Regions from separate parts of the Bacillus sp. LQ01 genome, predicted to be linked through region 2. Evidence: a T-box and tRNA genes for the amino acid it is inferred to sense, from the RefSeq annotation. Region 2 holds a T-box; the other holds one or more tRNA genes.
The links. A T-box is a leader RNA that pairs with one kind of tRNA and senses whether it is charged. The one in region 2 lies ahead of tyrS (tyrosine--tRNA ligase), so its partner is inferred to be a tRNA-Tyr.
Positions count from the first base shown of each region.

Region 1: it encodes a tRNA-Tyr, which carries the amino acid that the T-box ahead of tyrS (tyrosine--tRNA ligase) is inferred to sense. The anticodon was not compared.

Region 1 is NZ_JBYEZL010000006.1:198,338-201,719, reverse strand. Features, by position in the region: partial or broken rRNA gene AC22L0_RS26280 (23S ribosomal RNA) at 1-87, shown strand, start outside; rRNA gene rrf (5S ribosomal RNA) at 188-303, shown strand; tRNA gene AC22L0_RS26270 (tRNA-Asn) at 312-386, shown strand; tRNA gene AC22L0_RS26265 (tRNA-Ser) at 389-480, shown strand; tRNA gene AC22L0_RS26260 (tRNA-Glu) at 498-572, shown strand; tRNA gene AC22L0_RS26255 (tRNA-Val) at 577-652, shown strand; tRNA gene AC22L0_RS26250 (tRNA-Met) at 679-755, shown strand; tRNA gene AC22L0_RS26245 (tRNA-Asp) at 759-834, shown strand; tRNA gene AC22L0_RS26240 (tRNA-Phe) at 844-919, shown strand; tRNA gene AC22L0_RS26235 (tRNA-Thr) at 938-1,013, shown strand; tRNA gene AC22L0_RS26230 (tRNA-Tyr) at 1,024-1,107, shown strand; tRNA gene AC22L0_RS26225 (tRNA-Trp) at 1,115-1,188, shown strand; tRNA gene AC22L0_RS26220 (tRNA-His) at 1,208-1,283, shown strand; tRNA gene AC22L0_RS26215 (tRNA-Gln) at 1,347-1,421, shown strand; tRNA gene AC22L0_RS26210 (tRNA-Gly) at 1,427-1,501, shown strand; tRNA gene AC22L0_RS26205 (tRNA-Cys) at 1,516-1,586, shown strand; tRNA gene AC22L0_RS26200 (tRNA-Leu) at 1,597-1,678, shown strand; partial or broken gene AC22L0_RS26195 (DUF3884 family protein) at 1,796-1,903, opposite strand; gene AC22L0_RS26190 (YebC/PmpR family DNA-binding transcriptional regulator) at 2,122-2,841, shown strand; gene AC22L0_RS26185 (NUDIX hydrolase) at 2,989-3,382, shown strand, end outside.
Region 2 is NZ_JBYEZL010000002.1:207,401-210,782, reverse strand. Features, by position in the region: gene AC22L0_RS13420 (hypothetical protein) at 1-219, shown strand, start outside; gene AC22L0_RS13415 (hypothetical protein) at 285-413, opposite strand; gene tyrS (tyrosine--tRNA ligase) at 541-1,797, opposite strand; T-box leader at 1,868-2,095, opposite strand; gene AC22L0_RS13405 (hypothetical protein) at 2,173-2,418, opposite strand; gene AC22L0_RS13400 (RNA polymerase sigma factor) at 2,399-2,944, opposite strand; gene AC22L0_RS13395 (hypothetical protein) at 2,925-3,380, opposite strand.

The DNA.
Region 1 (3,382 bases), on a different contig from region 2:
TGAAAGATGATCAGGTTGATAGGTTCGAGGTGGAAGCATGGTGACATGTGGAGCTGACGAATACTAATAGATCGAGGACTTAACCATATAATATGTAGCAATGTTATCTAGTTTTGAGAGAACATAAAAAACTTGTTGACTTTTAAAGTAAATAAGTTATAATAATGATTGTCTCAAAAGAATAATGTCTGGTAATGATGGCAGAGAGGTCACACCCGTTCCCATACCGAACACGGAAGTTAAGCTCTCTAGCGCCGATGGTAGTTGGGACCTTGTCCCTGTGAGAGTAGGACGTTGCCAGGCAATATTATTCCGCAGTAGCTCAGCGGTAGAGCTATCGGCTGTTAACCGATCGGTCGTAGGTTCGATTCCTACCTGCGGAGCCATTGGAGAGCTGTCCGAGTTGGCCGAAGGAGCACGATTGGAAATCGTGTATACGTCACAAGCGTATCAAGGGTTCGAATCCCTTGCTCTCCGCCATAGGATTTATAATATTTGGCCCGTTGGTCAAGTGGTTAAGACACCGCCCTTTCACGGCGGTAACACGGGTTCGAATCCCGTACGGGTCACCACTTTGGAGGATTAGCTCAGCTGGGAGAGCACCTGCCTTACAAGCAGGGGGTCGGCGGTTCGATCCCGTCATCCTCCACCATATAAATTTTATATAAATAGTATTATCGCGGGGTGGAGCAGCACGGTAGCTCGTCGGGCTCATAACCCGAAGGTCGCAGGTTCAAATCCTGTCCCCGCAACCAAATGGTCCCGTGGTGTAGTGGTTAACATGCCTGCCTGTCACGCAGGAGATCGCCGGTTCGACCCCGGTCGGGACCGCCATTTTAATAAGGCTCGGTAGCTCAGTCGGTAGAGCAGAGGACTGAAAATCCTCGTGTCGGCGGTTCGATTCCGTCCCGAGCCACCATTTATTTTAATAAAATACGCCGGCTTAGCTCAATTGGTAGAGCAACTGACTTGTAATCAGTAGGTTGGGGGTTCAAGTCCTCTAGCCGGCACCATGTAAGTTTCGGAGGGGTAGCGAAGTGGCTAAACGCGGCGGACTGTAAATCCGCTCCTTCGGGTTCGGCAGTTCGAATCTGCCCCCCTCCACCATTTACATAGGGGCATAGTTTAAAGGTAGAACTGAGGTCTCCAAAACCTCCAGTGTGGGTTCGATTCCTACTGCCCCTGCCAAATATATTTACACAACATGGCGGTTGTGGCGAAGTGGTTAACGCACCGGATTGTGGCTCCGGCATTCGTGGGTTCGATTCCCATCAGTCGCCCCATTTTTATTTTAAAAATTGCAAATAATCTAATGGATACGTACATATAATTAAGTAAGAATTCGATGGGCTATAGCCAAGCGGTAAGGCAACGGACTTTGACTCCGTCATGCGCTGGTTCGAATCCAGCTAGCCCAGCCATTTTTGCGGAAGTAGTTCAGTGGTAGAATACAACCTTGCCAAGGTTGGGGTCGCGGGTTCGAATCCCGTCTTCCGCTCCAATAAAATTTAATATGGCGGCATAGCCAAGTGGTAAGGCAGAGGTCTGCAAAACCTTTATCACCGGTTCAAATCCGGTTGCCGCCTTTTCTTTTGTGCCGATGTGGCGGAATTGGCAGACGCGCACGACTCAAAATCGTGTTCCTTCGGGAGTGTCGGTTCGACCCCGACCATCGGTATCATGAACGGCGTAAAAAAGCTCTATACAATTAGTATAGAGCTTTTTTGTTTTCTTTTCATTACATGACAAAATAAGCAGAAAAAATATTGTATATACAATATTTCTTTCGAGTACTCTAGAGAGAATTTCTCCACCCCGGTGACATGAAGTTAAATCCGATACCACCAGTAGATATTAGTACATTATCAACGGTTAAGTTTGTAATCTCTAAAAACTTCTTTTTGTTAAATTATACTAGGTGCTTCTAAAATTCGTAATAAACGTAGGAATTCATGTATAATATAACTTGTCGAAAGAACAAAATGATAGTGATTTATATTATGTCTGTAATATGAATCAAAAATGAACTTTTTATATTTCTTTTAAAAATGTGTTGAACACACATTATATTTCATATTAATATTTTTATGTAGATTTAAAACGGGAAAGAGAGTGGAAAGTATGGGCCGTAAATGGAACAATATTAAAGACAAAAAAGCATCAAAAGATGCAAATACAAGCCGTATATACGCGAAATTTGGGCGTGAAATTTATGTGGCAGCAAAACAAGGCGAGCCAGATCCAGAATCAAACCAAGCGCTAAGAGTTGTATTAGAGCGTGCGAAAACATACAATGTTCCAAGAACAATTATTGATCGTGCAGTTGAAAAAGCAAAAGGCGGTTCAGAAGAAAATTATGACGAGCTTCGTTATGAAGGATTCGGACCAAATGGAGCTATGGTTATTGTAGATACACTTACAAATAACGTAAACCGTACTGCAGCAGATGTACGAGCTGCATTTAGCAAAAACAGTGGTAATATGGGTGTGAACGGTTCTGTAGCTTACATGTTTGATGCGACAGCTGTTATCGGCCTTGAAGGTAAAACATCAGATGAAGTTCTTGAAATTTTAATGGAAGCAGATGTAGATGCACGTGACATTCTAGAAGAAGAAGATTCTGTTATCGTGTATGCTGAACCAGATCAATTCCATGCAGTACAATCTGCACTTAAAGGTGCTGGCGTTGAGGAGTTTACAGTTGCAGAATTAACAATGCTTGCACAAAGTGATGTAACACTTCCTGAAGATGCTCAAGCACAATTTGAGAAAATGGTTGATGCATTAGAAGATTTGGAAGATGTTCAACAAGTTTATCACAACGTAGACTTAGGAGAGTAATACGATAGATGACCCTTTTCGCTTAGCGGATAGGGTCTTTTTTTATGAAGTTAATTAAGGTGATGAAGTATTAAAGGTATTTTGTTGTAGGTAGTGAATATGATTATAGGGATATATAAAATATTCATTATCTCTAGGAGGCTTAATATGGAACATAAGACACCAAAGCATATAGTTGCTGTAGCAGGTTATTTAACAAATGAAAAAAATGAAGTGTTATTAACAAAAGTGCACTGGCGAGCTGATACGTGGGAGTTGCCAGGAGGACAGGTAGAAGAAGGCGAAGCGCTCGATCAAGCTGTCTGTAGGGAAATAAAAGAGGAAACAGGGTTAACGGTGAAGCCTATCGGAATTACAGGGGTTTATTATAATACCTCTATGCATATTCTAGCTGTTGTTTTTAAAGTAGCATATATAAGTGGTGAAATAAAAACTCAACCTGAAGAGATACAAGAGGCTAAATTTGTTGATTTAAATGAAGAGAACATAGATGAGTATATAACGCGTCCTCATATGAAATCCAGAACGCTTGATGCAATGA
Region 2 (3,382 bases):
TTAAAATATGGTGTTGCTGAATTAATTTGGGAAGCATGGCATAATGATGAAGTTAGAGTTGGAGACCCTTGGGACGTATTTATAAGATTGTTATCAAATGACATGGGAAAAGTACCCATGTTATATTTCCACAGTTACGATGAACTCAAAGAAATCATGAAAATTGCCTTTGAAATGTACGAAGATTTTAAGCGAGAATTGATTCCTATTTATTCATAATGTAAAAAGCTACCGAAGACACCAAAACAGTTACTTCGAGTAGCTTTTATTTATATATATTAAAGTTATTTATTTTCCTCTTTTTGAACATATACATAAGCATCTTTCTGCTCTTTATGTATATCAACTTTCGAATTCTCTGCAAGTTGACCCGCGTTTAGCAAAGAAAAAATAATCAACGCTTCTAGTGACATTTCGTTTTACCACTCCTTTCTAATTGTTATACGTTTATCATACCGCTTACATGTGATTTCCGTATGAACTCGAAAAGGAGATTAAAACAAAAAAGCTTTGAGGAAATTCCTCAAAGCTTTTTATTTATTAGTAACGAATTAAGAAATATTTCTTCTTACCGCGGCGAATGATTGTGAATTTACCTTCGATGCGGTCGTTTTCTGTTACAACGTAGTCTAATGCTTGTGTACGCTCACCGTTCACGTAGATTGCGCCGTTCGTTACATCTTCACGTGCTTGACGTTTTGATGGAGAGATTTTGCTTTCTACAAGTAAGTCGATTAATACTGTATCTTCTGCAGTACGTTCTACAGATGGTACGTCTTTGAATCCTTGCTCGATTTCGCTTGCAGTCAGTTCTGCTACAGAACCGCTGAATAATGCAGCTGAAATTTTAATCGCTTGCTCTAATGCTTCTTCGCCGTGAACAAGTTTTGTCATTTCAGAACCTAATGCTTTTTGTGCTGCACGTTTTTCTGGCGCTTCAGCTACTTGCTTTTCAAGCTCAAGAATTTCTTCATGAGATAAGAATGTGAAGTATTTTAAGTATTTAACAACGTCGCGGTCATCTGTGTTAATCCAGAATTGGTAGAACTCGTAAGGAGTTGTTTTCTCTGGGTCTAACCAAATTGCGCCGCCTTCTGTTTTACCAAACTTCGTACCGTCAGATTTTGTAACAAGTGGAATTGTTAAACCGAATGCTTTCGCATCTTCTTCTGATTTACGGATTAATTCAAGACCAGCTGTAATGTTACCCCATTGGTCACTACCACCGATTTGCAGACGGCAATTATGTTGTTGGTATAAGTTTAAGAAGTCGTATGATTGTAAAATCATGTAACTGAACTCAGTGAATGAAATACCAGTTTCTAAACGAGATGCTACTGTATCTTTTGCTAACATATAGTTTAAACCGAAGTTTTTACCGATATCGCGTAAGAATGAAATTACATCTAAGCTACCAAGCCAGTCGTAGTTGTTAGCCATCGTTGCTGGGTTGTCCACGTTTTCAAACTCTAAGAAGTTTGAAAGTTGGTTTTTAATGCTTTCTGTGTAGTAAGCAACTGTATCTTTCGTATTTAATGTACGTTCTGCTTTTTTACCACTCGGGTCACCGATCATACCAGTACCACCGCCAACAAGTGCGATTGGTTGGTGACCAGCTAATTGGAAACGACGTAACATTAATACTGGTAACATATGACCAATGTGTAAGCTATCCGCTGTCGGGTCAAAACCACAGTATAATTTAACGCTTTCTTTTTCTAATAATTGCTCAAGGCCCTCAGCATCTGTTTGCTGATTAATTAGACCGCGAAATTCAAGATCTTGTAAAATACCCATATCCTACATACTCTCCTTTAAGTTCATTACTGGCGTGAAGGTTGAAAACATAAAAAAATCGTCCCTTCAAATAAGGGACGATTTTGATTATCGCGTTACCACCCTAGTTGCAGGCAAAAAAGCCTACCACCTTATTTACATAACGGCTTAGCACCGTCTTTTCCCTTTTGAATACAATTCAATCGAAAAAAGATGCTCTAGGGGCGTAATTCGCGATCATCTATGTGCTGATTTTCACCGGCCATCAGCTCTCTAAAACAGGGAAATGATCACTACTTCTCCCTTTCCACGCTCAATTATTCATATACTTTTCTTTATACCATCATTTATATAGGCGTGTCAAATAGAGGTCAGGTTTCCCTTCTTGTCAATCCTTTACAACACCATAAAGAGTATCGTAATAAGAGAAAGAATTGGAACCCCAACTAATAACGATACATGAAACACAATCGATAAATCATTCCCAATGGTCGCCTCCACAGGATCTTTCGCTGGGGAACCAAGAAACCCGATTAATCGATCGAATCGACTTACCGTTTTTGGAAAGTCTGGTATTTCTACATGATCACTATCTAAATGTTGCTTTAACTTATATTCACTCTTAAAGGGATTTTCGCTCAATTTCGTCCACCTCCAGCAATTGTTTCAATTTCTTTATCCCGTTATGAAGTCTCGATTTCACCGTTCCAATCGGAATGTTTAATATCTCTGCAATTTCTTTTTGCTGCATGTCATGATAATAAGAAAGGATTAGGACCGCTCTTTGCTCTTCTGGAACTTTCAAAATTGCTTCTCTTACTGTGAGCCGATCTTCGTGAGAAAATTCTTTTTCCGGAATCGGCACTAAAAATGGCAAAAGCGTACGCCACTTTTTTCTCCTATTTAATTTATTAATCATAAGACGATAACCAATTTGAAATAAATACGTTTTTATTTTACCTTTTTCAAGTTCATACATATGTTTCTTACGCTCTAGCGTCAAAAACGTATCTTGCACAAGATCGATACTTAATTGTTCATCTCGGTTAAATCGATATAAAAATGTGTATAGCGCTGGTTTGATTAAAACATATAGTCTTTCTCCCGCTTGTTTATCTCCACTTTGATACGCAAGCATGAGCTCCTCCTCAATCCCAATCTGCGCCATGATTTTTGATCTCCTTTATTCCTTTTAACGTTAATGAAATACGGGAAATTAAATATGCAATCGCAATAAAAATCCACAATTGTGATTGATTTGTAAAAAATTGCACATATGGGTTTTGAATCGTAAATCCCATTGTAACTAAAGTATTTAACGCTTGCACACATATGCATGCATACAACGCAAGGCAGATAGAAATAGTGTCAAATACATTCCAGCGAAAATACACTTTTGTTTTTGTAAAATCAATTTTATATCCATTTTTCCGTACTATATGTTTTCTATCAAATGGAATAATGATTGAAAACATAACACCCATTATAACTCCAGCTGTAAGCATTGATACTCTATATCCAATTGGTATCGGTAAGAAAAGACCACAAGAAAATACAACTATAATTCCAATTACAGCAAAAGTAAGAAGTAATTTATTAGACATAA